DNA from 3 places in the Lentzea sp. genome. Region 1 is predicted to be linked to each of the others. Evidence: riboswitches for the same ligand, from Rfam matches in the RefSeq annotation. Region 1 holds a riboswitch; each other region holds the start of a gene.
The links. A riboswitch is a leader RNA that binds a small molecule or an ion and turns the genes downstream of it on or off. The one in region 1 is predicted to bind cobalamin.

Region 1 (10,604 bases):
GTGCCCGGTCTCCTCCGCCGTGGTCAGCGCGGTGCGCGCCTCGACGGCCGCCTCCTCGACCCGCCCGGCCTGCAACAGGATCCGGGCCTGCACGACCGCGGTCATGATCCCCTTGGTCACCACGGCGGACGGCCCGCTGCGCGCCCGCCGCACCACTCCCTCGGCCTCGGCGAACTCCCGCAGCCCGGAGAACACGGTCGCGAGCAGCAGCTGCGGGTACGCGCAGAGGTCGTGCGACGTCACGGACCGCGCGGCCTCGCGGGCCAGGTCCAGTGCGGCGCCGGGCTGCCCGGTGTCCCGCGCGATGGCGGCGAGCACCGCCAGCGCCGTCGCCAGCAGGTCGTCGGGCGACCCCTGGTGGGTGCGCACCACGTTCTCGGCCAGCTCCTCCGCGCGGCGCCGGTCGTGGCCGAGCAACGCCATCATGCGGGTGATCTCCACCCACGGCATGAGTTCCGGCACCAGGTCGGGTTCGTGCAGCAGCGCCTCGGAGTGCCCGGCGGACTCGGCGTGCCGGGCGGTCAGCAACGTCGTCATGGCGACGCAGTGCCGCAGCTTCGCGGTGGAGCCCGGGGAGACCTGCCGCGCCAACGCGTCCTGCGCCAGCGCTTGCGCCGCGGCGAGCTTGCCGGCCGCGATGAGCGCGCGGACCGCGATCACCGTGCGGCGCACCAGCGACGGGGAAGCCTGGTCGGTGAGCTCCAGCGCCCGCACCGCGAGTTCGGCCGCGGCGTCGGGTGCGGTGAACAGCACGGCGGTCGCGGCGCTCACCAGCCCGTCGATCGACCGCGCGTCGCCGCGCTGGGCGCCGTGCAGCAGGTGCCGGGCGGCCAGGACCGCGGAGTCACCGCGCTTCAACAACATCTCGCCGGCCTCGCGGTGCAGCGCGCGCCGCACGGGCGGGGGCACGGAGTCGGCGACCAGGCGCCACACCAGCTCGTGCCGGAACGCGAGCCCGTCCTCCAGCGCCGTCACGACGCCCGCGGCGATGACCTCGTCCAGCGCGGGCAGCAGGATCGCGGTGCTGGACGCCAGCATCTCCGCGACGTCACCGGGTTCGAAGCGCGGCCCGAGCACGGACGCGACCTGCAGCAGGTGCCTGGCCTTGCCGCCCAGCGATCCGACGCGGTCGCGCAGCAGCGCCTCGGTGCGCACCGGCGAGCGGTCGGCGCGCAGCGACGCGGTCCCGGCGGCGACCGCGATCTGGCCGTCCTCGCGCAAGGCCCGCAGGAGACCGGTCAGCTCGGCCGGGTTGCCCCTGGCCGTGGCGGCCAGCGCGCGGAGGTCGTGGTCGGGGGCGGCGCCGGCGAGGTCGGCGACCAGGTCCGCGATCACGGTGTCCGGCAACGGCCGCAGCTCGATCCGCACGGCCCCGCGGGCGAGCGCGGCGGCGAACAGGCGGTCGGCGCCCTCGCCGCGGCGGCGCGCGAGCAGCCAGACGACCTTCTCGTGGGTGGAGGCGGGCACCAGGGACCGCAGCGCCGCCAGGGTTCCCGGCTCGGCCAGGTGGAGGTCGTCGAGGACGACGAGCGTCGGGCCGTCCGGCCGGCGTTCCGCCAGTCGTGCCAGCAGGAACGGCTGGTCCAGCTCGTCCTGGGCGGTGGCGACCTCGAACCCGCGGCGCGCGGCCAGTGCGGCGGCCTCGGCCAGCAGCCGGGTCTTGCCCGTTCCGGCGGCGCCGTCGACGAGCACCACGCCGGTGCCCGCGTCGAGCACCCCGCTCAGGAGCTCCCGTTCTCCCCCACGGCCGCGGAACACGCCGTCACGATTCCCCGACACCCATTTTCCTTTCGCTCCGCGGTCGCGGAGAACAAGTCCTGCTGCACCACGACGACACGCACCGCGACCGCCGGGGGCAGCACCTCTGGGCCGTTGGGATGACCGCGTGCGGGCGCCGCCCTGCTGCCGCTACCCATTCGAGTAGTTGCCCGCGGGATCATACGTGCAGCACCCCTGTTGAGACGCCCGTGACGCAGGCAGCTTTACCTGGGCAAGCGGCGCTCTTTCTCCTAGCATCAATTCCGCTGATCCTTTCGGCCGCGGATTGTGGAGAGATCGTGGAAAACCGGCGGAAAGCGTGGTGTGCCGGAATCAGCGAACAGGTGACGCCGGGCACCACCACCGTGGTCGAGGGAGCCCCCGGCACGGGCAAGACCGCGGTGCTCGACGACCTCGTCGCGCACTGGGAGGGCACCGTCGTCCGGGCGCGGTGCAGCGCACTGGACGGCGACCTGCCGTTCGGGGTGGTGGCCCAGCTCTTCGACCTGGTCGACCCGGATCTCGTGCCCGCGGAAGCGGTGAGGGCGTTGCAGCTCACCGCGCCCGCCGCCGACTTCGCCGTGCTGCACGGCGTCTACCGGCTCGCGGCCGCCCTGGCCGGCCGGGAGGACCTGCTCGTCGTCGTGGACGACGCCCACTGGGCCGATGCCGCGTCCCTGCGCTGGCTCGCCTACCTGGCGTTGCGGGTGCAGGGCCTGCCCATCGCGGTCGTGCTGACCGTCGGCACCGGGGAACGGTGCGACGACCCGTCGCACGGCGAGATCTCGGCGGTGTCCCGGCGGGTCGTGCTCGGCGCCCTGTCCCACGACGCGGTGGCCGAGCTGGTGTCGCCGCTCGGCACTCCTTCCCGGGCGTTCGTCGCCGCCTGCGTGACCGCGACCGGCGGGAACCCGTTGGCGGTGACGCGGCTGGTGGCGGCGCTGGCGGAGGACGGGGTGCCGCCCACCGCGGAGTCCGCGTGGCGGGTCGCCGAACGCGGCGCGGAGGTGCTGGGCGGGATCACCGCGGCCCGGTTGCGCCGCCGTCCCACCGCCGTCGTGACGGTCGCGCACTGCCTGGCGGCGCTCGGGCCGTCCCCGCATCCCGGTGTGCTGGCGGACCTGACGCGGCTGAGCCCTCTGGAACTGGCGGAGGCCGTGCGGACCGTCGAGCTGCTCGGCGTGGCCGGGCCCGCGGTCCTCGACGACATGCCGGCGCCGGCGCGTGCCGACCTGCACCTGCGGGCGGCCCGCTCGTTGCGCGCGCACGGCGCCCCGGACCGGGCGGTGGCCGACCACCTGCTGGAGACGTCGGCGGGACTGGAGCCGTGGGCGGGCGAGGTGCTCGACCGGGCCGCGCAGGAGGCGGTGAACCAGGGCGACCCGGCCGGTGCCGCGCGGTTGTTGTGGCGGGCGCTGCGCGAACCGGTGGCGAACCCCGGACATGCGTTGCGGCTGCTGGGAATCGCCGAGCTGGTCGGCAACCTGCCCGGTGCCACGGCACGGCTGCGCGAGGCGTTCCAGTCCGATGTGGACGACGAGCGGACGGCCGTGGCGCTGTCCTACGCCCTGCACGCGGAGGGAAACGCGGACGGGCTGACGGCGTTGCTGTCCGGCGGTTCGCCCTGGGCGCGCGCACATCTGGTGGTGCACGGGCTGGCGTGGCAGGAAGCCGTGCCGTCGCCGGTCCCGCTCGACACGCCCGCCGGGGTGCTGCACCACGTCATGGTCGGGGACATCACGGCGGCCGAGGCCGTGGCACGGGTGTCGGCCGGGGACGTGCTGTCGTCGCTGGCGTCCGCGATGACGCTGAACCTCGCCGACTCGCTGGACGAGGCGCTGACGGTGCTCGACGACGTGGACCGCGCGCAGGCACCGGCATTGCGGGCGCTGACGTACGTGATGCGCGGCAACGTCCAGCGCCGCAAGGGAGATCTCGTCTCCGCCCGCGCCGACCTGGAGCTGGCGGAGGACCACCTGCGGCAGGACCGGCGCTGGCACGCGGTCTCGGCGTGGCACGCCGCGCTGCTGGCCGACATCCTGCTGGAGGAGGGCCGGCTGGACGAGGCCGAGTCGTTGATCACCGCCTCGTCGACGGACGGCGCCCGGCGCGTGTGGCAGTACGGCGGGCTGCTGACCGTGCGCGGCCGCCTGCTGACCGCGCGGGGCGACGATCACGAGGCCCTGGAAGCGTTCCTGGCCGCGGGCCGGCACTGCGCGCAGTGGCCGTACCGCAACCCCGCGCCGCTGGCGTGGCGGTCGGGCGCGGCACTGGCCTGCGCGGCGATCGGCGACTCGGAACGGGCGCGCGAGCTCGCGGTCGAAGAGGTCGCGCTGGCACGGGCCTGGGGTGCGCCGCGCGCGTTGGGCATGGCGTTGCGCGCGGAGGGCCGGGTGACCGCGGGCGCGGCCGGGCGGACGTTGCTCGAAGAAGCCGTGGCGGTGCTGCGGAACTCCCCCGCCCGCCTGGAACTGGCGCGCGCGTTGGTGGATCTCGGCGTGGTGGTGCGACGCCAGGGCGACACGGCCGGTGCGCGGGTGTGCCTGCGGGACGCGGTGGACCTGGCGCAGAAGTGCGGATCCGCCGCGATGGCCGCGCGCGCCTACTCCGAGCTGGTGGCGACGAACGCCGGACCCCGGCGGATGCGCCAGACCGGGCCGACCGCGCTGACCCCGGCCGAGCACCAGGTGGCGGAGCTGGCCGCCCGCGGCCGCACCGACGAGGAGATCGCGTCGACGCTGCTCATCCCCGAGGAGGCCGTCGAACTGGCGCTGTCGGGGATCTACCGCAAGCTCGGGGTCGCGGGCCGCCTGCAGCTGTCGAATGCCCTGTTCGTGGACTAGTCCTGACCCGTTCGGCCGATGATCGCACTGCGACGTCCGGCCTGTCTTCTGCGCATGGCGAGCGAGTTCCAGAGGTACGAGGTCACCCCGGTCTTCGAGGCGCTCACCGCGCGCTGGGTGGAGCTGCGCGGCGGGGACGAGGAGAAGCTGTCGCAGGTGATGATGGGCTGGTGGGACGCCCTGCGGTCGGCGGCGGGCCGGGACAGGGTGTCGCTGGACGGCGGACGCGATGTTCTCCGCCGCCGCCGCCGACGCGGACAACGACGACTACGTCTCGCAGGACGAGTACCGCACGATGATCCGCGCGTGGCTCGGCCACGACGGCCCCGTCGACTTCGCGCGGCTCGACCTCGACGGCGACGGCAGGCTGTCGCGCCGCGAGTTCGTCCAGCTGTGGATGGAGTTCTGGGCCGGTGACGACGCCGAGGCCCCCGGCTCCTACGCCTTCGGAGCGGTGAAGGCGTAGGAGCGCCGGCGGGTCAGACGCCGTCCTCCAGGTCGCCCTCGGTCTCCAGGTAGGCCGCCCGCAGCGCGTCCAGGGTGGACTCCTCCGGGTGCTCCCACATCTTGCGCTCGGCCGCCTCCAGCAGCCGTTCGGCGATGCCGTGCAACGCCCACGGGTTCGACGTCTGGAGGAACTTGCGGGTCTCCGGGTCGAGCACGTAGGTCTCGGTGAGCTTCTCGTACATCCAGTCCGCGACGACACCGGTCGTGGCGTCGTAGCCGAACAGGTACTCGACCGTGGCCTGGAGCTCGAACGCGCCCTTGTAGCCGTGGTTGCGCATCGCCCCGACCCAGCGCGGGTTCACCACGCGGGCGCGGAAGATCCGCGAGGTCTCCTCCGTCAGAGTCCGCGTCCGCACCGCTTCCGGGCGGGTGCTGTCGCCGACGTACGCGGCGGGTGCCTTGCCCGTCAACGCCTTCACCATCGTGACCATGCCGCCGTGGTACTGGAAGTAGTCGTCCGAGTCGGCGATGTCGTGCTCGCGGGTGTCGATGTTCTTGGCCGCCACCGCGATCCGCCGGTACGCCGACTCCATGTCCCCGCGCGCCGCGACGCCGTCGACCCCGCGGCCGTAGGCGTAGCCGCCCCACACCGCGTACACCTCGGCGATGTCGGACGAGTCGCGCCAGTTGCGGCTGTCGATCAACGGCAGCACGCCCGCGCCGTACGCGCCCGGCTTGGACCCGAAGATCCGCAGCGTCGCCCTGCGCTCGTCGCCGTGCTCCTGGAGGTCCGCGAGCATGTGCGCCCGCACGAAGTTGTGCTCGGCGGGCTCGTCGAGCGCGGCCACCAGCTGCACCGCGTCGTCCAGGAGGGACACGACGTGCGGGAAGGCGTCGCGGAAGAACCCGGAGATCCGGACCGTCACGTCGACGCGCGGCCGTTCCAGCTCCTCCAGCGGGACGACCTCCAGCCCGGTGACGCGGCGGGACTGGTCGTCCCAGACCGGCCGCACGCCCATCAGCGCGAACACCTCGGCGATGTCGTCGCCGGCCGTGCGCATCGCGGACGTGCCCCAGACCGACAGGCCCACCGACGGCGGCCACTCGCCGTCGTTCTCGGACCGGTAGCGCTCCAGCAACGAGTCGGCCATCGCCTGGCCGGTCTCCCACGCGAGGCGCGACGGGATCGCCTTCGGGTCGACCGAGTAGAAGTTCCGGCCGGTCGGCAGCACGTTCACCAGGCCGCGCAACGGGGAACCGGACGGGCCGGCCGGGATGTAGCCGCCGTCCAGCGCGTGCAGGACGTTCGTCATCTCGTCCGTGGTGCGCGCCAGTCGTGGCACCACTTCCAGAGCGGCGAACTCGAGGATCTTCTGCACGTCGGCCGACTCGTGCAAGGTCTTGGCGGTCTCGGCGTTCCAGCCCGCGTCCTCCATCGCCTGGACGAGAGCGCGTGCCTCTTCCTCGATGGCGTCGACGTCTTCACGGGCGGTGGTCGTGAGACCGAGGGCTTCGCGCAGACCGGGCAGCGCGGCGACCTGACCGCCCCACATCTGCCGCGCCTGCAGCATGGCGAGCACGAGGTTGACGCGCACGGAACCGGTCGGCGCCTCGCCGAGGACGTGCAGGCCGTCGCGGATCTGGACGTCCTTGACCTCGCACAGCCAGCCGTCGACGTGCAGGATGAACTCGTCGAACTCCGCGTCGTGCGGCCGGTCGTCGAGCCCCAGGTCGTGGTCGAGCTTCGCGGCCTTGATCAGCGTCCAGATCTGCGCGCGGATCGCCGGCACCTTGGCCGGGTCCATCGCGGAGATGTTCCCGTACTCGTCGAGCAGCTGCTCCAGGCGCGCGATGTCGCCGTAGCTGTCGGCGCGGGCCATCGGCGGCACGAGGTGGTCGACGAGGGTGGCGTGCGCGCGGCGCTTGGCCTGCGTGCCCTCGCCGGGGTCGTTGACGAGGAACGGGTAGATCAGCGGCAGGTCGCCGAGGGCGGCGTCCGTGCCGCAGGACGCCGACATGCCGACGGTCTTGCCGGGCAACCACTCCAGGTTGCCGTGCTTGCCGACGTGCACGACGGCGTCGGCGCCGAAGCTCGACTCGATCCACCGGTAGGCCGCGAGGTAGTGGTGCGACGGCGGCAGGTCGGGGTCGTGGTAGATCGCGATCGGGTTCTCGCCGAACCCGCGCGGCGGCTGGACGACCACGGTGACGTTGCCGGACCGCAGCGCGGCCAGGACGATCTCGCCGTCCTTCGACCTGCTGCGGTCGACGAACAGCTCACCGGGCGCCGGGCCCCAGTGCTCCTCCATCGACTCGCGGAAGTCCTCGGGCAGCGTGTCGTAGAACTCGCGGTAGTCGGCCGCGGCGATGCGGATCGGGTTGCTCTCGAACTGCTCCTGCGTGAGCCAGTCGGCGTCCTGGCCGCCGGCGGCGATCAGGGCGTGGATCAGCTTGTCGCCGTCGAGCTCGTCGACGCCCGGCAGCTCGTTCCCGATGTCGTACCCGTGCTCCCGCATGGCCTTGAGCAGTCGCACGGTGGAGGCGGGCGTGTCGAGGCCGACGGCGTTGCCGATGCGCGAGTGCTTCGTCGGGTACGCCGACAGCATCACGACGACCTTGCGCTCCGCGACGGGGATGTGGCGCAGGCGGCCGTGGCGCAGCGCGATGCCGGCGACGCGCAGCGCCCGTTCCGGGTCGGCCACGTAGACCGTGAGGCCGTCTTCGTCGATCTCCTTGAAGGAGAACGGGACGGTGATGATCCGGCCGTCGAACTCGGGGATCGCCACCTGGGTCGCGGTGTCCAAAGGGGACAGTCCGTCGTCGTTGGAGTCCCACGTCTCGCGGCTGGACGTGAGGCACAGCCCCTGCAGGATCGGCACGTCCAGCTCCGCCAGCGCACCGACGTCCCACGCGTCGTCGTCGCCACCGGCGGACGCCTTGGCGGGGTTCGTGCCGCCGGCCGCGAGGACCGTGACGACCAGCGCGTCGGCCTGGCGCAGCGTGTCGAGCAGCTCGGGCTCGGCGGTGCGCAGCGAGGAGCAGTAGACGGGCAGCGCCCGGCCGCCCTTCTCCTCGACCGCGTCGCACAGGGAGTGCACGAACGCCGTGTTCCCGGCCACGTGGTGCGCGCGGTAGTAGAGCACCGCGACCGTCGGACCCTCCGCCGCCGACGGCTCGCGTTCCAGCACACCCCAGGTGGGCGTGGCCTTCGGGCGTTCGAAGCCGTGGCCCGTCAGCAGGATCGTGTCGGAGAGGAACTTGTGCAGCTCGGCGAGGTTCGCGGGCCCGCCGTGGGCGAGGTAGAGGTGCGCCTCCGCGCAGACGCCGCCGGGCACCGTCGACAGCTCCATGAGCGCGGCGTCGGGCTGCATCTCACCGCCGAGGACGACCACGGGCAGGCCGCTCGCGAGCAGCCAGTCGAGGCCCTCCTCCCACATCCGGCGGCCGCCGAGGATGCGCACGAGGACGAGGCCGACGCCGTCGACCAGGGCGGGCAGGTCGTCGGCGGTGAGCCGCGCGGGGTTGCCGAGCCGGTACTCGGCGCCGCTCGCACGCGCCGACAGCAGGTCGGTGTCGGAGGTCGACAGCAGCAGGATCACGCAGGCTCCATCCCTCGTGGGGTCCTCGCCCCAGGTTGCGGGTCGCGGCGAAGCGGAGTTCCTGACTCCCAGCGGGTTCGCTGGTCACAGTGGCGGGACCGCGCCGGATTCGCACCGGCTTCCTCCTGCGCTTCGTCGTTCGGGCTCACCCTAACCGGCGGGTTACAGTCCGACCTATGCGTAGTCACCCGGATGCCTGCCCCGGCGCCGTCGAGCTGCACGCCGCGGCCGACGGCGGCTTGGCACGCGTCCGCGTGCCGGGTGGCACTCTCACCGCCGCTCAGTGGGACGTCGTGCGCACCGCCGCGGCGGAACTCGGCAACGGCGTCATCGAGCTGACCTCGCGGGCGAACCTGCAGCTCAGGGGCGTCACGGACGGTCTGGAGCTGGGTGCCCGGTTGCGTGCGGCGGGGCTGTTGCCGTCGGAGACGCACGAGCGCGTCCGCAACATCATCGCGGCGCCGTTGGAGGACAACCAGGCGCTGGTCGACGAGATCGACGCGGCGCTGTGCGCGGACCCGTCGCTGGCCGCGTTGCCGGGCAGGTTCCTCGTCACGGCCGGCGCCGCGGTGAGCGGCCTCGGCGGCGACTTCGGGCTGGTCGGGGACGTGCTCCTGCTGGCCGGTACCGATACAGGTGTCCGAGTTCACGATCCCGTCAACGCCGTCGTCACCGCCGCCCGGCTGTTCCAGGAGCTGCGCGGCACCGCGTGGCGCCTGTCCGAAGTGGACGACGGTGTGCGAAAGATCACCGCGCACTTCGGGGCCGCCACCTCGGAACGCATCGCCCCGGCTGTGACTCCTGTCGCACCTTCACCTTTGACCCCAGGCGTTCCGCTCGGCCGTCTCGACGCCCACCAGCTGCCCGGCGTCGCGCTGCGGCTGACCCCGTGGCGGAGCTTGGTCGTGCCGGCGGGCACCGACACGTCCGGCCTGATCACCGACCCCGCATCGCCGTGGCACGGCGTGAGCGCGTGCACCGGACGGCCGGGCTGCGCGAAGTCGTTGTCGGACGTGCGCGCCGACGCCCGCGCCTGGCTGGGGACCCCGCACTCGCGGCCCGTGCACTGGTCGGGTTGCTCACGCCGGTGTGGTCGTCCCGCCGGCGATGTGATCGAGTTCGTCGCGACCGGCGGCGGCTACGAGGAGATCAGGTGACGGAGTACATCAGGGACGGGGCGGAGATCTACCGCCAGTCCTTCGCCACCATCCGCGCGGAGTCGGACCTCACCAGGTTCCCCGGCGACGTCGCGAAAGTCGTCGTCCGCATGATCCACGCGTGCGGCATGACCGACCTGCCGGACGACGTCGCGTTCTCGCCGGACGTCGTCCGCGACGCGCGCGCCGCGCTCCAGGCCGGTGCGCCGATCCTGTGCGACGCCAACATGGTCGCGTCCGGGGTGACGCGCCGCCGGCTGCCGAAGGACAACGAGGTCCTCTGCTACCTCCAGGACCCGCGCACCCCGCTGCGCGCGAGGGAGATCGGCAACACCCGCAGCGCCGCCGCGCTCGAGCTGCTCGCGGACCGCTTCGAGGGCGCCGTGGTCGCGATCGGCAACGCCCCCACCGCCTTGTTCCACCTCCTCGACCTGATCGCCGCCGGAGCCCCGCGCCCCGCCGCGGTGCTGGGCATCCCGGTCGGGTTCATCGGGGCGGCGGAGTCCAAGGAAGCGCTGGCCGCGACGGATCTGGAGCACCTCGTGGTGCGCGGCCGGCGCGGCGGGAGCGCCATGACGGCGGCGGCTATCAACGCGATTGCGAGCGAAGAAGAATGACGGGCAAGCTCTACGGTGTCGGCCTCGGTCCCGGCGACCCCGAACTCGTGACGGTCAAGGCGGCCCGGCTCATCCGGGAGGCCGACGTGGTCGCGTTCCACAGCGCCCGCCACGGCCGCAGCATCGCCCGGTCGATCGCCGCCCGCTACTTCCGTGACGGGACGGTCGAGGAGGCCCTGGTCT
Region 2 (8,818 bases), on a different contig from region 1:
GCACGGCCTCCTCGAACAGCTGCCGCGACAGGTAGAGCCGGGCCTCCGGCGCGTTCACGTGCTCGTAGAGGTTGAGCACGAGGTTGTTCGCGACGATGGTGTCGCCGGTGGCGAAGAACGCCACGAGCCGGTTGACCAGGTGCCGCTCGGCCTCCGACAGCTTGTTCAGGTCGGCGAGGTCGGAGTGGAGGTCGACCTCCTCGACGGTCCAGGTGTTCTTGATGGCGTCGCGGAAGCGTTCGTAGAACAGCGGGTAGCGCATGGGCCGCAGGGTGAGGTCCATGCCGGGGTCGAGCAGGGCGTTCTTGCGGGAGGTGGTGGACAGCGTGGTCACTGGCAGGCCTCACAAGCTTCGGGGTTTTCGAGAGAACAGGCGATGGCTTCGTCCGACGTCGCCGTCGGGACCGCCACGGTCGCCTGCTGGATGCGCGTCGCCGGGCGGGAGCGCAGGTAGTACGTGGTCTTGAGCCCGGCTTTCCAGGCGTAGAGGTACATCGAGGAGAGCTTGCCGATCGTCGGCGAGGCGACGAACAGGTTCAGCGACTGGCTCTGGTCGACGTACGGGCCGCGGGCGGCGGCCAGTTCGATCAGCGCCTTCTGCGGCAGCTCCCACGCCGTGCGGAACAACGAGCGGACTTCCTCAGGCAGTTCGACCAGACCCTGCGCGGACCCGTCGTCCTGCTTGAGCCGGTTGCGGATCGCGTCCGTCCACAGGCCGCGGGACTTGAGCTCGCGCACCAGGTAACCGTTGATCTGCAGGAACTCGCCGGACAGCGTCTCGCGCTTGAACGTGTTCGACACCTGCGGCTCGATGCACTCGAAGCAGCCGGCGATCGAGGCGATCGTCGCGGTCGGGGCGATGGCGATCAGCAGCGAGTTGCGCAGGCCGTGCTCGCTCACCCGCTCGCGCAAGGCGCTCCACCGCTCGGTCTGCGTGGGCGTGACGCCCCACAGGTCGGGTTGCAGATCTCCCTTGGCGGCACGGGTTTCCGCGAACGCCGGGTGCGCGCCCGCGGACGAGGCGAGCTCGGCCGACGACTCCAGGGCCGTCAGGTAGATCTCCTCGGCGATGCGCGTCGACAGCTCACGGGCCTTCGGCGAGTCGAAGGGCAGGCGCAGCTTGAAGAACACGTCCTGCAGGCCCATGACACCGAGCCCCACCGGGCGCCAGCGCGGGTTGGAGCGCGCCGCCTGCTCGGTCGGGTAGTAGTTGATGTCGATCACGCGGTCGAGGAACACGACGGCGGTGCGGACCGTGGAACGCAGCCGCTCCCAGTCGATCGTCCCCGCGGTGTCGTCGATGTGAGCGCCGAGGTTGACCGAGCCGAGGTTGCAGACCGCGGTCTCCTCGTCGCTGGTGACCTCCAGGATCTCCGTGCACAGGTTCGACAGGTGCACCACGTTGCCGGGCTCGGCGGTCTGGTTGCACGTGCGGTTCGCGGTGTCCTTGAACGTCATCCAACCGTTGCCGGTCTGGGCGAGCGTGCGGATCATCCGTCCATAAAGGTCACGGGCCTTGACCGTGCGCACCGCGCGGCCGGCCTCCTCGGCGCCGCGGTAGGCGCGGTCGAACTCGTCGCCCCACAGGTCGACCAGTTCGGGCACCTCGTCGGGGTCGAACAACGACCACTCGCCGTCGGCCTCGACGCGGCGCATGAACTCGTCCGGGATCCAGTTGGCCAGGTTGAGGTTGTGCGTGCGGCGGGCGTCCTCACCGGTGTTGTCGCGCAGCTCCAGGAACTCCTCGACGTCCGGGTGCCACGTCTCCAGGTACACGCACGCGGCGCCCTTGCGGCGCCCTCCCTGGTTGACCGCGGAGACCGACGCGTCGAGTGTGCGCAGCCACGGCACGATGCCGTTGGAGTGGCCGTTCGTGCCGCGGATCAACGCGCCGCGTGACCGGACCCGGGACCACTGCACGCCGATGCCGCCGGCGAACTTCGACAGCCGGGCGATCTGCTTGTACCGGTCGTAGATCGACTCCAGCTCGTCGCGCGGCGAGTCGAGCAGGTAGCACGAGGACATCTGCGTGTGCACCGTGCCGGAGTTGAACAGCGTCGGCGAGCTGGGCAGGTACGCCAGCGACGACATCAGCCGGTAGAAGTCGATTGCCTCGGACGCGGTGTGCGAGAGACCGCACGCCACGCGCAGCAGCCAGTACTGCGGCTGCTCGATCACCGACCGCCTGGACGGGTGGCGCAGCAGGTAGCGGTCGTAGACGGTGCGCAGGCCGAAGTACTCGAACCGGCGGTCGCCGTCGAGGTCGATCGCGTCGTCGAGCTTGCGGGCGTTGGCGGCCACGAACTTCGCGGTCGCGTCGCCGATCAGGCCCTCCGTGTGGCCGAGCGCGACGCTCTGGCTGAAGGACTGCACGCCCTGGCGGCGCACTTCCTTCTCGATGAACGCCGCCAGCAGGCCGGCCGCGAGCTTGGAGTACTCGGGCTCCTCGGCCACCAGCGCGGCCGCGGTCTGGATCGAGAGCTTGTCCAGTTCCTCGGTCGTCGCGCCGTCGTACAGGCCGCTGATCGTCTTGGTCGCGACCCGCAGCGGGTCGACGTCGTGCAGACCGACCGTGCAGCGCTCCACCGCGCGCACGATCTTGTTGAGGTCAACCGGTTCGAGTGAACCGTTGCGTTTCTTGACGCGCATAGTGGTGGTGACCGTGTCGACCGCCGTCACAGCTCTCTCCTCGCGAGCTCGGGGTGGCCACGAGAGCAGCGAGGAGTAGACGGGCGCGCGCGACCGCCACGTCCTCCCGCCCTCCCTCGGGGCCTCGGACACCCGCACGCGAACGCGCGTGCGGGGCGCTGGCAGGTCTTCGGACTCACGGGCACTGCCGAGCTGAGACCAACTCAGTCGGCTCCTACCGGCCGTCGCTTCCCAGACGAACCTCGTCCAGTGCTTCTGACGGCTTTCGTTCCCGTTCACCGCTGCGGGGCAGTCCCGGACTCACACCGGGTTCCCTCTTGCGACGACCGATCTGGATGATCGGCCGAACCAGCTCTGCGGCACAATACATGGGCGCGGTCGAGTGATCGACACCTACATCTAGTGGGCGTGTCGCCGGGTTGGACCGGTACCCAAACGATCACGGCGCTCGGCGCGCACGGTCTGACGTGGCGACCACAACCCGTTGAGCCGCAGCGTTCCGGCCGCGACGGGATGGGCGGTGTCGAGCCCGTCGCGGTGGTGGACCGGTGTCGGGTCGGGGTTTGCGACGGCCTCCCGGCTGACGTGGTCGCGGATCACGTACGACCACGACACCGACCTCATCGGCACTGTGCACGGTGGCGTGCTGATGAAGCCGGCCGACTCCCTGACGGGCGTCGTGACCGCGTGGCACTTCAAAGGCCGGCAACACCTGCCGTGGCGTGCCGTGTGCCGCGGAAGTCCGCGATCCTCGTCTGCTGTGGACTCGGGCCGGGGCGCCGGTCGACCATCAAGAGCAGCTCCGCGAGCGAACACTTCGCCGTCGTCATGTCGATCACGACGAGGACACAGCCGGACCAGGATTTCCCCTGAGGCAGCGAGATTCGGCCCTGTTCGTCACCTCGGCTGCCGCCGGAGTGCCTCACCGGGCCGCCATCACGGGCCGAGCTCCGGGACGGAGGCCGGCCTCCCGAAGCGTCTGGCAACGGTGTTGCGGCCACGGCGCGGGTACGCCGGACCACCGCAACTTCAACAGCGTTCGTCGCAGACGCACCCAAAAGCCGCGGGACGTGAGACAGTTGAGGTTCACGTTGCCTCGGGTTCACGCCGACAGGCGCCGCTTCGCCTGAGAGCGCACGCCGCCTGGTTCCAGTGGCGGTTCGACGCTCGCGGAAGGTTCACCCCACTCCACGCCCTTCACCGGGCTCAGCACCACCCCCACAAGGGAGACCCCATCACCGCTCCGGCATTCACACCCGCCACAGCCGCTCCGCGCACCCTCACCGACATCTACGGCCCCGACGTCGCCGTCTGCGCCCGCCCCGCCCAGGAGCCGGCGGTGCCGTCGAGCCGGCACCGGAACATCCGCGACGTCCTGTCCGCCCGTCCCCTCGCCGTCGCCGCCGGCACTCCCGTCATCAGCAGTGCCGGTGGCACCGAACCCAACCTGATCGCCATCCTCCGCGATGGTGGTCTGCCCGTGGGCACCGATGCACGGGAGTTCCGCACAGAAGCCGAGTTCGCCACTCGCGTCAGCGAAGCCCTCAGCGACGGCCTGCGCCTGTCCATGGAATACCCGCAGCCCCCCGACGTGAGCCCCGACGAACGTTCGGTGAAGAGCGCCGAACTCGTCGGTTATCTCAACAACAAGGCCAGCATCAGCACCTTCGTGGACCCGCGGTTCCAAGCCCGCCGCCAGATCTTGACGGTCGGCGAACTCGCCGAGGCCGCCCCCACCGAGAAGTCCTGGGTCCTCAAAGCCGCCACCAATGCCGCCCACGGCGCCAGTCTCGACGTCTACCTGCACCGCGCGGGAGACGTCGTGACTTTGCCGGCGTTCACCGATGTCCTCCACGAGGTCGTCGTCGAGGAGTACCTGAACATCGACCGCAACTGGGGCGTCCAGCTCTACGTCGCTGCCGACGGGCATGCCCGCCTGCTCGCCGTCACCGACCAGCGCGTCGACGCCCACGGCGTCTACACCGGCGGCCGCTTCGGGCTCATCGTCCCCCTCCCTGCCGAACTGCTCACCGAATGCCTGGCGGTCGTCCAGCGCGCCGCCGACGTCGGCTACCGCGGCATGTGCAGCCTCGACTGCGCCCAGACCTACGACGGCAAGCTCGTCCTGCTCGACCTCAACTTCCGCATCACCGGCGGCTCCATCCCGCTGCTGGCGCTGCGCACCGTCCGCCCCGACGCCCTCGACCGGCCCGCGGAGTCCACGAAGCTCACCACGACAGCACCGATCGCGGCGCTGCTGGCCGCGCTGCGGCCCGCCCTGCAACGAGGTGGACTGCTGGTCACCGGCGGCCACGACACCCGCCGCACCGACAACCCGGTCAGGCAGACCACGCTCCACCTGATCGTCTTCGGCGACGATCCCGGTGACGTCACCACCCGCCGCTCCACGCTCGAGGCCACGTACAACCACTGAGCCCGGTGAGCCGCCCCGGACCCGGCGGCACCACCTCACCGACACCGGGCCGCCGACCGCCGGACGGACATCCGGCGCATCCGCTTCGCCTGCGGGATGCGGACGAACGCGGTCGGCGCGGTGCAGTCGGCCGACGCGGCTCTCGCCCCGTTACCGGACGCCGAGCGGCAGCGGCACCGGGCAGCACCGAACAGCCGCCCTCACACCCGAGTGACAGGATGCGCAGATGAACACGCGGTGCAGGAACGACGTGAACGTGACGGGCCGCGACAACGCTCCGCTGGTGCTGCTCACCCACGGGTTCGGCGGTGACCGGAACCTGTGGGAGCTGGACGTGCCGGACCTGTCGCAGCGGTGCCGGCCCGAGGTCGTCACCGCGTTCTGCCGCACGGACCCGGCGATCGCGCTGGTGTTCGCGGGCGCACGGTGACCCGATCCGCGGGAAGCGGCGAGGAGTCCGGGAGGCAGACTGCCTTCTCGGCGCTGCTCAAGGACAGCGCCGAGAAACTGTACGAGCACGCACCGTGCGGTTACCTGTCCACGCTGATGGACGGCACGATCGCCAAGATCAACGGCACGCTCCTGAGATGGCTGGGACACGAACACGCGGACCTGCTCGGGTGGCGGCGGTTCACCGACCTGCTCCCCGCCGGCGACCGGATGCACCACGAGGCGTGCTTCGCGCCGATGCTGCGCCTGCGCGGCGAGACCGACGGCATCGCGCTCGAACTGGTGCGCGCGGACGGCACGCGAATGGCCGTGCTGGTCGGCTCGACCGTCAGGACGAGCGCGGACGGCACGGCTCAGTTGATCCGCAGCACCGTCTTCGACGCCGGTGACCGGCGCGCCTACGAGCACGAGCTGCTGCGCGCACGCCAGGAGGCGGAGCGGGAACGCGACCGGGTGCAGCTGCTGGCCTCCACCTTGCAACGCACGCTGTTGCCGCCCTCGTTGCCGGACGTGCCCGGTATCGACATCGCGGCCTACCACCACCCCGCCTCGGCGGACGAGGTCGGCGGCGACTTCTACGACCTCTTCTCCCTCACCGGCGACACGTGGGCGTTCTTCCTCGGTGATGTGTCCGGAAAGGGCGCGGAAGTCGCCGTGGTCACGTCGCTGACCCGCTACACGCTGCGCGCCGCCGCCGTGCAGGAGCCCGGTCCCGCCTCCGTGCTGGAACGCCTCGGCACGGCGCTGCTCAAGGATCAGCACGGCGCGGCGCCGCCGTTCTGCACCGCCATCCACGGCTTGCTCGAACCGGCGGAGGACGGCGCCAAGGTCACCCTCGCGAGTGGCGGGCACCCACCGGCACTGGTGATCCGCCACCGCGGTACTGCCGAGCTCCTCGACACCAGGGGCGGTCAGCTGATCGGCGCGCTACCGGACGCCCGCTTCGTCGAGGTCGCGCTACACCTGCGGCCCGGTGACACACTCCTGCTCCACTCCGACGGACTCACCGAGGCCCGCACGGCCGCGTCCGCTACGACGAGGAGGAGCTGCTCGACTGGGCTGACACCCTCGACGTCGGCAGCGCGACCGAGACCGTGGCCGCGGTGTCCCTGTTGCTCGACAGCTTCGGCGACGGTGTCGACGACGACACCGCGCTCCTTGCACTCAGCGTGCGCCTGCCTGGAGAGAAGAGACCATGACCTCGTTCACCGTCGTCACGCTCGACCTGGAAGCGGGTCCGGTGCTCGAGTTCGCCGGAGAGCTCGACTCCGCCTCGGCTCCGAGCGCACTCCGGGCCGTCGAGGCGCTCTCGCCGCGGCCGGGCCAGCAGGTCGTGCTCGACCTGACCGGACTGCTGTTCTGCGACTCCAGCGGCATCTCCGTGCTGATCGCCGCCCGCAACATCGCGCGCTCGGCGGAGGCCGGCCTGGTGCTCGCCGGTGTGCCCCGGCACCTCGCCCGCACCCTCGTGCTCATCGGGCTGGACACCTTCTTCACCACCTACGCCACCGCCGCACAGGCCCAGGCCGCGTGGCCGGAGTCGCCGACCGGAGGATGAGTGGTGTGCCGGGCACGGGCGCGGGTGCTCGACCGGACGACCCGACAGGAGGGCAACGACCAGGCCTCCAGTACGCACCTCACCAGGGAGGAGGCGTCCGCCGACGGCCGTGGGACGGCGATCGCGCACGCGGTGGACCACATCACCCGGAACCGCGGCGGCACGATCAGCGAGCACGACGTCTACCCGCGCGGCCGCGACCCGCCACGTCAACGTTTTGCCGGCATCTCCTCGGACAGGTGGCGGCCGAACTCGCCGCAGACGGTAACCGGTTCTTCGGTGACCTCGCGGTGGCCGATCCCGAGCCGCGCCATCTCACTGCGCACGTCCTGGGCCGGACCGTGGACCTCTTCGAGCACGAGGGGATCACGGTGCCATGTTCGGCGCGCGCCTCGAGCGTCGGTTCCAGCATGGTGTCGACGGACCAGCTCGACACGTACGTCGTGTCCGGGCAGGCGGGGTTCTTCAACCCGGTGGATACCCACAGCGACCGCGCTCCCGGCGCGGCCAGGCCGCGGCGGCGTCACGTGGCCAGGTACGCCACTTGGACCTCGTGGACGAGGCAAGCAGAACGAGGCGCCCGAGTGGATGCCGGCCAAGTCGAGCCCGTGGAGGCGAGCCGCCTCCGAACCGGTGCGACAGGCGTCGACCACCTCCCGGTACCGGTCGAGGGAGAAGACGAGCGAGACGTTCACGCCGTCCGTGCAGTCGCACGCCGGCCACAAGACCTTGCTGACCTCGCGCACGCTGTCGGTGGTGATGCCGACGACACCGCGATCAGCGTCCGAAGCCTGCTCCGGACAGCAGCTCGCGGGACAGGTCGACACTCCTGCGGCGGCGCGCTCGGTGAGCAGGTGGCCGTGGCCATGATGCCTCCGTGGTCGGAATTCCTCGTGGCGGTCGAGCGAGCACCGGGGTTCCAGGCGCACCAGGGGTCGTGACTGGATGACATTCGGCGCCTGGCGGGCGCCACCGGGAGTCGAGATCGGTTCGGCGTGGGCGGAAGACCTGCAGTTCGATGCCGAAGTACTTCGTCGTCTCCCCTGCACGGTGGATGCCGTTTGGCCGCAAGCGGGCGGTCATGGGCAGATGCAGCCGCGCGGTAGCGCGGACACCGCGGTGGCGGTGCAGTACCGCACGCTGAGCGCGTCATGCCCGGCCCGGGGGTGGGGGCAGACGGCGCAACCGCCGGTCGTGTCGGGCTGGTCGTCGACGTCGATGATCAGAGGTAGGGACGTGGGCATGCAAGACTCCGATGAGCGTGGGAGAAGAGGTGAATGCCGGGCTACGTGATGCGCCCGAGGCGGCACCAGCTCGACCGCTGCTGCGCGACATGCCTTCGGTGACTCCACCCTACCCGGCTTCGCCCGCCGTCTGCCCGGCGCGACGCCGCCGCGGCCGCTCGACAGCGCACCGACCTTCCCTCTCACGCCAGTCCGTCACCCCGATGCGACCGGCGAGGACCCGTCATCGGCGTAGAGTGGAAGTCCGAGGGGACATCACGCATCGGCGACCGAACCCGGTGCCCCCTCCGGAGGGTCAGCAACCCCGCCCGGCTGGTCCGGACGGAGGCGGGAGCACCAGGATGATCTCAGACCCGATCAGCACCGGCATCGACCTGACGACGCCACGCGGCCTGCGGATGACGCGGAGGCCGGACGCGATGTCCGACAGCCAGTTCCCCGGTGGGTGGCGACCTCTCGCCACCGACCCCGCCACCACCGTCC
Region 3 (10,604 bases), on a different contig from region 1:
CGCTCCGTAGCTCTCGTCACGGCGGCATCATCCCCTTTCGTCAGCCGATCGGGCAAAATTTACGAGCTTCACGAAGTTGTGAAACGAGTGTAGCTTACCGGCCATGACATCTGCGATATCCGTGTCGGGCCTGGTCAAGACCTTCGGCCCGACGCGTGCGCTGGACGACCTGAACCTGGACGTCCGAACCGGTGAGGTGCACGGCTTCCTCGGCCCGAACGGCGCCGGCAAGTCGACGACGATCCGGATCCTCCTCGGCCTGCTGCGTGCCGACTCCGGCACCGCGCGGCTGCTCGGCGGCGACCCGTGGAAGGACACGGCGGCGCTGCACCGCCGCCTCGCCTACGTCCCCGGCGACGTCAACCTCTGGCCCAACCTGACCGGCGGCGAGGTCATCGACCTGCTCGGACGGCTCCGCGGCGGCCTCGACAGGAGCCGCCGCGCCGAGCTCCTGGAGCGCTTCGAGCTCGATCCCCGCAAGAAGGGCCGCACCTACTCCAAGGGCAACCGGCAGAAGGTGGCGCTGGTCGCCGCCCTGTCGAGCGACGTCGAGCTGCTCATCCTCGACGAACCGACCTCGGGCCTCGACCCGCTGATGGAGGCCGTCTTCCAGTCCTGCGTCAACGACGAACGCGAGCGCGGCCGCACAGTGCTGCTGTCGAGCCACATCCTCGCCGAGGTCGAAGCACTGTGCGACCGGGTCAGCATCATCCGCAACGGCCACATCGTCGAGACCGGCACGCTCGCCGACCTGCGGCACCTGACCCGCACGTCGATCTCCGCCGAGCTGGCCGCCCCGCCGAACGGGCTCGCGTCGCTCGACGGCGTCCACGACCTGGTCGCCGAGGGCAACCGGGTCAAGTTCGAGGTCGACTCGGACAAGCTCGACCCCGTGCTGAAGCAGCTGGTCTCGTCCGGCGTGCGCACGCTGACCTCGCAGCCCCCCACGCTGGAGGAGCTGTTCCTGCGCCACTACGAGGACGCGAAATGATCGGCACGCTCCCGCTGGTCCGGCTGGCGCTGCGCCGGGACCGGGTCCTGCTGCCGGTCTGGGTGTTGTTCCTGGTCGGCGTCACCTACTCCACGACGACCGCGCTGGAGGAGCTGTACGGGTCGGCGCAGTCGCGGGCCCAGCTCGGCGTCACCGCGAACGCCAACTCCGCGTTCCTCGCGATGCTCGGACCGCTGCACGACTGGTCGTCGCTGGGCGGCCTGGTCGTGTGGCGCTGGGGAGTGTTCTCCGGCCTGTTCATCGCGATCATGGCCTTGCTGGTCGTCACCCGGCACACGCGTGCCGAGGAGGAAGCCGGCCGCACCGAGCTCATCAGCGCGGCGGTCGTCGGCCGGCACGCGCCGCTGGCCGCCGCGGTGGTCGTCGCGGGCGGCACGAGCCTGCTGATCGGCGTGCTCCAGGCGGTGGTGCTGATCGGCAAGGACCTGGACGCGGCGGGCTCGTTCGCGTTCGGCCTCTCCACCGCGAGCGTCGGACTCGTGTTCACCGGCGTCAGCGCGTTCACCGCGCAGCTGTCGGAGAACTCCCGCGTGTCCAACGCGCTCGCGGGCGGGTTCCTCGGCCTGACCTACCTGTTCCGCGCGGCGGGCGACGCGGCGGGGGAGTCCGGTCCGCAGTGGCTCACCTGGCTCTCGCCGATCGGCTGGACCGAGCAGGTGCGGTCGTTCGGGGACAACAGGTTCTGGGTGCTCGGCATCGCGCTGGCGGCGTTCGCGGCGCTGGTCGGCGTCTCGGCGTACGTCGTCACGCGCCGCGACGTCGGGCTCGGTCTGTTCGCGACCAGGCTCGGCCGGCCGGAGGGCACGATCGGCACACCGCTCGGACTCGCGTGGCGGCTGCAGAAGGGCTCGCTGATCGGCTGGTCGGTCGCGCTGTTCGTGGTCGGCGTGATCTACGGCAGCGTGGCGCAGGCGGTCGGGCAGATGGTGCAGGACAACCCGACGCTCGGCCAGATCGTGCAGCAGATCGGCGGAGCCGACGCGATGGTGGACGCGTTCTTCGGGACCGTCACCCAGCTGCTCGGGCTGATCTCGGCGATCTACCTCGTCCAGGCGGTCCTGCGGCTGCGGTCGGAGGAGACCTCGTTCCGCGCCGAGCCGCTGCTCGCGACCCCGGTCTCGCGCTGGGGCTGGGCGGCGTCGCACGCGGTGTTCGCCCTGGTCGGGGGCGCGGTCGTGCTGGCGTTCGCGGGACTCGGGCTGGGCCTGGTGTACGGCCTGCAGATCGGCGACGTCGGCGGTGAGCTGCCGAAGTTGCTCGGCGCGGCACTGGTCCAGCTCCCGGCCGCGTGGGTGGTCGCGGGCGTGGCGCTGCTGTTGTTCGGGGTGTTCCCGCAGTTCACGGGTGTGAGCTGGGCGGTGGTGTCGGCGTCGCTGGTGATCACGCTGCTCGGCCCGGCGCTGCGGCTCGACCGGTGGGTGATCGACGTGTCGCCGTTCAGTCACGTCCCGAAGTACCCGGACGTCACCTTCGGACCGCTGGCGTGGCTCACCGCGGTGGCGGTGGTGCTCCTGGTTGCGGGCTTCGCCGGGTTCCGGCGCCGCGACCTGACCACGTGACGACGGCCGGCACGAGGACGAGCAGCGCCGCCGGGACGAGGAACCCGAGCAGCGGGTGCGACTGGTAGAGCGGGACGAACGCCAACGGGGCCGAGGCGGCGCCCATGAAGCGCAGCGACTGCACGACGCTGACGCTGCCACCCCTGTTGGCGTTCTCGCTCTGCAACACCAACGCGTTGATGCTGACCAACACGCCCTGCGCCGCCGCACCGGTCAGCGCCCACGCGATGACGACCATCGCCGCGAACGGCGAGGTGCCCGCCGCGGCGATCAGCGCGCCACCGACCGTCGAGCCGACGACGACCATCGTGGTGGCACCGAACCGGTCGATGGCCTTGCCGATGTGCCGCGCGGTCAGGAACCCGACGATGCCGAACCCGGTGAGCAGCAGCCCGCGTTCGCCGGCGCCGAGCCCGAACACGTCGTCGAGCCGGAACGCCACGAGGAACGACAGCCCGCCCAGGCAGCCCCAGCCGACGAACGCGATGAGGGCGGGCCTGATCGTGCTCGGCACGAACGCGCTGCGCAGGCTCGCGTCCCGCTCGGGTTCGGCCTCGGTCTCCGGCACGCCCAGCACCGCCAGCCCGACGGCCACCACGGCGATCACCACGAATGCCAGCCGCCAGTCGACCTCGGCGGTGAGCCCGCCGACGAGCGGCGCGGAGGTCTGCCCGGCCGCCTGCATCGACCCGAACAGCCCGAGCGCGCGCCCGAGCTTCTCCTTCGGCGTCGACGCGGCGATCACCGCGAGCAGCACCGGCGTGGTGAACGAGTTCGCCGCGCCCTGCAACGCCCGCGACGCCAGCAGCACCTCGAACGTCCACGCGCCCGCGGCCAGCAGGGACGTGACGGCGTAGGCCACGTAAGCGATCCGGACCGTCCGTTGTGGACCCCAGCGTTGCGCGAACGTGCCGGACACCAGCATCAGCACGGCGAACGGCACCAGGTAGGACGTCAGCGTCGACGCCGCCTCACCCGGCGATCGGCCGAAGCTGTCGCCGATCTCGGGCAGGATCGACGTCGTCACGGCGCCGCCGAACGGCCCAATCAAGGCGCCGGCGTACAAGCCGGCGCGTGCCAAGCGGCCCACGGACACCTCCGCCGCTCACCCTAGTGGGGGAGCGGCGGCGATGGTTGCCTGAGCTAACTTTTATTGGCGCGGGCCTGCCGACGGCCAGCCAGGACCGCGGCCGCGGCGGCGCAGGTACCGCTCGAACTCCGCGGCGATGTCGTCCCCGGAGGCCTCGGTGATCTGCATGGCCGCGTCGCCGCGCTCCTCCAGCGCGCGCACGTAGTTGCGCACGTCCTCGTCCTCGTCGGCCATCTCGCTGACCGTGCGCTCCCACTCCTCCGCCTGCTCCGGCAGCGCGCCGAGCGGGACCTCGATGTCGAGGACCTCCTCCACGCGGTGCAGCAGGGCCAGGGTGGCCTTGGGCGACGGCGGCTGCGAGACGTAGTGCGGCACGGCGGCCCAGAAGGAGATCGCCGGGATGCCCGCCTGCACGCACGCGTCCTGGAACACGCCGACGATGCCGGTCGGACCCTCGTACTTCGAGTGCTCCAGGCCGAACTTCTCGGCGGCGTCCGCGTCGTAGGCGGTGCCGGTGACCGGCACGGGACGGGTGTGGGGCGTGTCCATCAGCAGCGCGCCCAGCGTCACGACGGTCGTCACCCCGAGGGCGTCGATGTGGCCCAGCAGCTCGGCGGCGAACTTGCGCCACCTCATGTTCGGCTCGATGCCGTGCACGAGGACCACGTCCGCGGACGAGCCGGGGGGCCTGCACACCGACAGCCGCGTCGTCGGCCAGTCGACCCTGCGGGTGACGCCGTCGACCATGCGGACGGTCGGCCTGGTCACCTGGAAGTCGTAGTAGTCGTCCGGGTCGATCTCGGCGAGCGGGGTGGCGTCCCAGGTGAGTTGGAGGTGCTCGATCGCCGTGCTGGCGGCGTCACCGGCGTCGTTCCACCCTTCGAAAGCGCAGACCATGATCGGGCTCGTGAGCGGCTGGCGCGGGTTCGAGGGGGTCGGGGATTCCTGGGACGGATCGTTCACGGCGCCAGACTACGGCCTCGCGCGAGCAAGTCATCGCAGGCTTGGCCCATGCGTGGTCGCGGAGCGTCGCCGTCGCGGGACGCGCTGGTCAACCGCGTGACGATCACCGGCCACGCCCGCGAGCCGCCCGGCCGGAACGCGTATCGTGGGCACCGGGAAGTCCACGGACCGCGGCCGGCTCGCCGAAGCGCCGGCCTGGCACCGGCACGAGCGGGTCCGCGAGGGCTCCCGCTGCACCCGGAACAGTCCACCGACGCCTTCGTGGCGCACCACCCGGAGGCGAAGTACTTCGATGTCTGACTTGCAGGCCGTGCTGTGGGACATGGACGGCACGCTGCTCGACTCCGAGAAGCTGTGGGACATCCCGCTCTACGAGTACGCGGAGAAGCTCGGCGGCACGCTGTCGCTGGAGACCCGTGAGCGCATGGTCGGCACGAACGTGCCGACGACGATGCGCCTGCTGTTCGCCGACGTCGGCCTCGACCCCTCCGCGGAGGACCTGGTGGACGGCGCCGCGTGGATCTCGCGCCGCACCGAGGAGGTGTTCCGCGCCGGCCTGCCGTGGCGTCCGGGCGCCCAGGAGGCGTTGCGCGCCGTGCGTGCGTCGGGCGTGCCGATGGCGTTGGTGACGTCGACCGAGCGCGCGCTGACCGAGGTGGCGCTGGACACGATCGGCCGCGACCTGTTCGACGTGACGGTGTGCGGCGACGAGGTGGACGGGCTGAACAAGCCGCTGCCCGAGCCGTACCTGAAGGCCGCGCGGTTGCTCGGCGTGGATCCCGTGGAGTGCGTGGCGGTCGAGGACTCGCCGACCGGTGTCGCCGCGGCCGTGGCCGCCGGGTGCACCGTGCTGGTCGTGCCGTGCGACGTCGAGGTGCCAGCGGGGGAGCGGCGGGTGTTCCGCGACTCCCTCACCGGCGTCGACCTCGACGTGCTGAAGGCGCTCTAGACAGTCTGCGAAGCGGTCACGCGCTCGGCCTTGGCCCTGCGCGTGGCCGGGTCCACCAGCAGGCCGAACACCACGCCGATGCCGACGTAGAGCGTGGCCAGCTGGGCGAGCGAGCTGAGGCGGAACTGCCACAGCACCGCCACCGGCATGTCCGCCGGGATCGTGTCCGGCGGCGCGGGGAACGCCACGAGCACCACCGCGACGGCCGCGACCACCGCGAGGAGCACACCGGTGACGCGCACCGGCTGCGACTGCGCGCGCAGCTGCTCGGCGAGCCGGCTCGCTCCCCACACGATCGCCAGGCCGGCGACGACCACGCCCAGGTACAGCGCGGTCCGGTAGTCCACGGTGTCCGGGTCGCCCACGGCGGGCGGGTTGGCCGGGTACTTCAGCCACGGCAGCAGCGCCACCGCGCCGAACACCGCGACGCCGAACGCGAGGCTGCGGCTGAACGGCGTGCGGTCGGTGAACCAGCGCTTCGACAGCGCGTAGGCCGTGGCGAACACCAGGCCCACCGCGATGCCGACGATCACCACGCCGAGCATGCCGCCCGCGACCTGGGCGCCGCGGCTGACCAGCTCTTCCTCACCGTGCGAGTGCGCGTGACCGTCACCTGCGGGTTCCCGCGCCTCCTCGACCGCCAGGGCGGCGCGGATGGGGATCTCGGTGACCAGGAGCTGCACGAGCGCGGAGGCGGCACCGGCGATGCCGCCGGCCGCGATCCCGCGCAGTGCGATCGACTTGTACGTCGTCGTCATCTGCGTGATCGGCGGATCAGTGGCAGGGGACGCCGAGGGCGTGGCGGCCGTCGTGGAAGAACTCGTGCAGCAACTCGGAACCCGCGCCGAGCGCGAGGCCGTTCTCCTGCAGGACCAGGTAGGTGACGATCAGGCCGAGCAGTGAGACGGCGAAGGCCCACTTGGGCACGCGGACGGCGGACAGGCTTGCTGCGGGGCTCGTCATGACGGGCTCCTCCATACCTCGTGGAAGGTCAACTCTCCTTGCGGCGCCGCAGCCGGTCTCCTGACTCCCGGATCACCGCTCACCCCGCGTCTTCCCAGCCCCGGCGGGGACCAGTGACGTGCTCGGCGGGGGTTGCTTCCCGGTCACAGTGGCGAGGACCGCGCCGGATTTCCACCGGCTTCCCGTCACTGCGGCGCGTGCACCGTAAGTTGAGCGGCCCGCCGAGCACAACCGGCCATAAGAGTTGTTGCGTTCCTCACTTCACGAGTGGACAGTCACCACACTTCCCACCTGCGGCGACGCGGTAGTAGAGGCAACAGCTCCTGCGGCGGAACGCGACCTCGCCGGGGATCGAGAAGAATTCTCCCGCCTGTTCGAACGGCGGCGCGGTCATCAGCCGCACACCGCGCAGTTCCGCTTCCTCGGCCGTGAGCATGCCCGCGCGCACGACCATTTTCAGCGCGCCCGCGATGTTCGACATCGCGTTGCCCCACAACAGCCCGCGCGACACCGGGGTGACGTCCTGGATGGCCTCGACCACGGGCGCGAGCGCCTCGGCGGCGGGCGGGCCCAGCCGCGGCAGGTCGACGCGGACGCTCAGGCCGCCGGCCGGGTCGTGGCGCCACCAGAGGTTCTCCGGCCGCACGTCGATCGGCAGGCCGGCGGCCGTGAGCGGGCTGAGCAGCCGCGCGGTGTAGCTGAGGAAGAACAGGCTGGCCGCGACGCGCGGTTCCTCCGCTTCGTACCGGATCGCGATGGCGTCGATCGTGTTCTTGAGGTCCGGGCCCTCGAGCAGCGCGGTTCCCGGCAGCCAGGACTCGTCCGGACGGCCCACGTCGAGCGCGAAGAACGGGTTGATCCCGCGCACCCGGCGCAGCGCGGCGAGGACCTCGGCGAGTTCGGACACGGAAGTTCACGCTACTGGGTGTCCATGCAGGACAAATCACGTCCAGGGCATGGGACGGATCCGACCGCGGTGTGGACGTGGGTCCGCGGGATGGGAGGATGTCGTGTCGTGAAGACCTTCGACTCCCTGTTCGCCGAACTGACCGAACGAGCCGCCACCAAGCCGGCGGGGTCCGGCACCGTCGCAGCGCTCGAGGCCGGCGTCCATGCGCAGGGGAAGAAGGTCCTGGAGGAGGCGGGCGAGGTCTGGATCGCCGCCGAGTACGAGTCCGACGAGAAGCTCGCCGAGGAGATCTCGCAGCTGCTCTACCGCCTCCAGGTGCTCATGCTGGGCCGCGGCCTCACCCTCGAAGACGTTTACAAGTACCTCTGAAAGAGACTTCCACATGCTGCGCGTAGCAGTCCCGAACAAGGGCGCGCTCGCCGAACGCGCCTCCGCCATGCTCACCGAGGCCGGCTACCGGCAGCGGCACGAGCCCCGCGACCTGACCGTGCTCGACCCGAACAACGACGTCGAGTTCTTCTTCCTGCGCCCCAAGGACATCGCGATCTACGTGGCGTCCGGCGACCTCGACCTGGGCATCACCGGCCGCGACCTGGCCGCCGACTCGGGCGCCGACGACAACGGCTCGTCCGTCGAGGAGCTGCTGGCCCTGGGCTTCGGCTCGTCGACCTTCCGCTACGCCGGCCCCCGCGGCACGGACTGGAAGGTCGAGGACCTCCAGGGCAAGCGCCTCGCCACGGCGTACCCGAAGCTGGTGGGCCGCGACCTGCGCGCCCGCGGCATCACGGCCCAGGTGATCCGCCTCGACGGCGCCGTCGAGATCTCCATCCAGCTCGGCGTCGCCGACCTGATCGCCGACGTGGTGGGCTCCGGCCGCACCCTGCGCCAGCACGACCTGGTGCCGTTCGGCGACCCGATCTGCGAGTCGGAGGCCGTGCTCGTGCACCGCGCGAACTCCGAGCTGACGAAGGCGAAGAAGCAGCTGACGGCCCGCCTGCAGGGCGTCGTGTTCGCCCAGCAGTACCTGATGCTCGACTACGACTGCCCGCGCTCGATCCTGGACGAGGCCGTCGCGCTGACCCCGGGCCTCGAGTCGCCGACCGTCGCGCCCCTGGCCGACGAGGACTGGGTGGCCGTGCGCGCCATGGTGTCGCGCAAGGAAGCGAACCAGGTGATGGACGAACTGGCCGCCATCGGCGCCAAGGCCGTCCTGGCGTCGGACATCAGGTTCTGCCGCCTGTGATCCTGGAGCAGGCCGTCCTGGACGTCGTTCCGGGGCTCTCGGACGAGTTCGAGTGGGCGTTCGGCGAGGCGCGGTCGTTGATCAGCGCCTCGCCGGGCTTCCTCGGCCTGGAACTGCTGCGCTGCCTGGAGACGCCGTCGCGCTACCTGCTGCTGGTGCGGTGGGAGTCGCTGGAGGCGCACACCGTCGGGTTCCGGCAGGGGCCCTCCTACGAGCGGTGGTCGTCGTTGCTGCACCGGTTCTACTCGCCGTTCCCGGTGGTGGAGCACTACTCCAGCGCTCTGAGCACCTCGTCGTCGGTGGTCTGACCCCAGTAGTTCTCGCGGTTGATCCCGCCGAGAGCGAAAGAAGACCGGAGAGGCTGAGAGTCAGCGCTCCCGCACGAACAACGCCTGCGCCGACGTGCCCACCGGGCCGTCGGCGTCGTGCACCTCGCTGGTCGCCACGCCGACGCCGTCCGGGCCGATGGTCGTGCGCGCGTCCATGCCGATCCACTCGCCCGAGGGCTGGCGGTGCAGGTGCACGGTCAGGTCCGTGTTGATGGCGTACCACTTGCGGATGTCCACACGGGACGAGACGCCGCTGGCCGAGTCGACGACGGCGAACAGGCGCTCCACCGGCGAAGTCTCGAAGCCCTCGACGACGGCGACGCGCGGGCGGGCCCACACCCGGGCGTCGCCCGGCGTGAAGATGCCGCCGGACAAGGAAAGCCATTCGACGGCGGCGAGGTAGCCACCGCCCCAGTGGTCCGGGATCTCCATCGGTGCCGCCGAACCGGGCGGTGGCAACGCCTTTCCCGTGCCGCCGGCCACCGCCGTGGTGTCGGAGCCGACCATGTGCCACGCCCGCGCGGTCAGTGCCACGCGGCCTTCGCAGGACAGCGCGGCGGAGAGCAGCTCCACCGAACGGCCGGGGCGTTCGACCGAAGTGGACACCTCGAGGTCGGCCACCGGGACCGGGCCCAGCACCTCGAACGTCACGCGGGACAACGACGGCCGCAACGCCAGCAGGGCGCGGACCAGCAGGGCCGAGGGCGGGCCCAGGTGCTGGCTGTCCGGGCCCCACGGGCCGACGGTGTGCGAGGTGGAGCGGAACGCGTCGTCGCCCAGCGGCAGGTAGAAGGCGGTCATCAGTCGCGGTCCTGCAGCGGCTCGGTGTCGTCGGGCTCCGGCCAGCCCGGGTACGGCGGCGGGGTGCCGTCGAAGGCCGGGCAGAAGGCCTTGTGGTCGCAGTAGTCGCACAGGCGGCTGGGGTTCGGGCGGAAGTCGCCGGTGGGGGCGGCGCGCATGATGGCCTGCCAGATGGCGTCCAGCGTGCGCTCGAAGCGGGCCAGCTCCGACTCGTCCGGCGTGTAGGCCAGGGCCTGGCGGTCGGCCAGGTACATCAGGCGGAGCTGGCGCGGGACGACGCCGCGCAGCTTCCACAGCACCAGGGCGTAGAACTTCATCTGGAACAACGCCTTCGCCTCGCCGATCTCGCGCGGCGCGGCGCCGGTCTTGTAGTCCACGACCCGGATCTCGCCCGTCGGGGCGACGTCCACGCGGTCGATGTAGCCGCGCAGTAGGACGCCGGACGGGAGCTCGGACTCCACGAGCAGCTCGCGCGACTCCGGTTCGAGGCGGCGCGGGTCCTCCAGGCCGAAGTAGCCGTCGAGGAGCTTCGTGGCCGACGCCAGCCACTCCGCCTCCTCCTCGCCGCCGGGGACCTCGAACAGCGAGGCGAACTCCGGGCGTTCGGACTTCACGCGCTCCCACGCCGGGACGATCATCGTGCGGGCGCGGTCTGGCACGCGCTCGGCGGCGGGCAGGGCGAACAGGTCCTCCAGCACCGCGTGCACCACCGTGCCGCGCACCTGCGCCTTCGTCGGCCTCTCCGGCAGCCGGTCGACCGCGCGGAAGCGGTAGAGCAGCGGGCA

Region 2: another riboswitch for cobalamin. It lies ahead of VF330_RS25175 (ribonucleoside-diphosphate reductase subunit alpha); the one in region 1 lies ahead of cobN (cobaltochelatase subunit CobN).
Region 3: another riboswitch for cobalamin. It lies ahead of VF330_RS20130 (CbtB domain-containing protein); the one in region 1 lies ahead of cobN (cobaltochelatase subunit CobN).

Annotation. Positions count from the first base shown of each region.
Region 1 covers NZ_DASVFL010000284.1:5,492-16,095, forward strand. The annotation lists gene VF330_RS30115 (helix-turn-helix transcriptional regulator) at 1-1,779, opposite strand, end outside; gene VF330_RS30120 (ATP-binding protein) at 2,103-4,601, shown strand; gene VF330_RS30125 (hypothetical protein) at 4,831-5,067, shown strand; gene cobN (cobaltochelatase subunit CobN) at 5,081-8,647, opposite strand; adenosylcobalamin (AdoCbl) riboswitch at 8,693-8,785, opposite strand; gene VF330_RS30135 (hypothetical protein) at 8,824-9,804, shown strand; gene VF330_RS30140 (precorrin-8X methylmutase) at 9,801-10,421, shown strand; partial or broken gene VF330_RS30145 (SAM-dependent methyltransferase) at 10,418-10,604, shown strand, end outside.
Region 2 covers NZ_DASVFL010000229.1:843-9,660, reverse strand. The annotation lists partial or broken gene VF330_RS25180 (ribonucleotide-diphosphate reductase subunit beta) at 1-334, opposite strand, end outside; gene VF330_RS25175 (ribonucleoside-diphosphate reductase subunit alpha) at 331-2,679, opposite strand; cobalamin riboswitch at 2,793-3,017, opposite strand; gene VF330_RS25170 (hypothetical protein) at 3,989-5,083, shown strand; gene VF330_RS25165 (hypothetical protein) at 5,310-5,513, shown strand; partial or broken gene VF330_RS25160 (PP2C family protein-serine/threonine phosphatase) at 5,630-6,502, shown strand; gene VF330_RS25155 (STAS domain-containing protein) at 6,729-7,091, shown strand; partial or broken gene VF330_RS42105 (DUF2188 domain-containing protein) at 7,092-7,259, shown strand; gene VF330_RS25150 (hypothetical protein) at 7,301-7,450, opposite strand; gene VF330_RS25145 (hypothetical protein) at 7,680-7,961, shown strand; gene VF330_RS42100 (RGCVC family protein) at 8,171-8,335, opposite strand; gene VF330_RS25140 (hypothetical protein) at 8,677-8,818, shown strand, end outside.
Region 3 covers NZ_DASVFL010000179.1:6,888-17,491, reverse strand. The annotation lists gene VF330_RS20170 (GbsR/MarR family transcriptional regulator) at 1-20, opposite strand, end outside; gene VF330_RS20165 (ABC transporter ATP-binding protein) at 104-991, shown strand; gene VF330_RS20160 (ABC transporter permease) at 988-2,571, shown strand; gene VF330_RS20155 (MFS transporter) at 2,501-3,661, opposite strand; gene VF330_RS20150 (PAC2 family protein) at 3,722-4,624, opposite strand; gene VF330_RS20145 (hypothetical protein) at 4,673-4,924, shown strand; gene VF330_RS20140 (HAD family phosphatase) at 4,917-5,573, shown strand; gene VF330_RS20135 (CbtA family protein) at 5,570-6,331, opposite strand; gene VF330_RS20130 (CbtB domain-containing protein) at 6,348-6,536, opposite strand; cobalamin riboswitch at 6,570-6,744, opposite strand; gene VF330_RS20125 ((2Fe-2S)-binding protein) at 6,793-7,443, opposite strand; gene VF330_RS20120 (phosphoribosyl-ATP diphosphatase) at 7,552-7,815, shown strand; gene hisG (ATP phosphoribosyltransferase) at 7,829-8,689, shown strand; gene VF330_RS20110 (antibiotic biosynthesis monooxygenase family protein) at 8,686-8,997, shown strand; gene VF330_RS20105 (thioesterase family protein) at 9,058-9,822, opposite strand; gene VF330_RS20100 (RecB family exonuclease) at 9,819-10,604, opposite strand, start outside.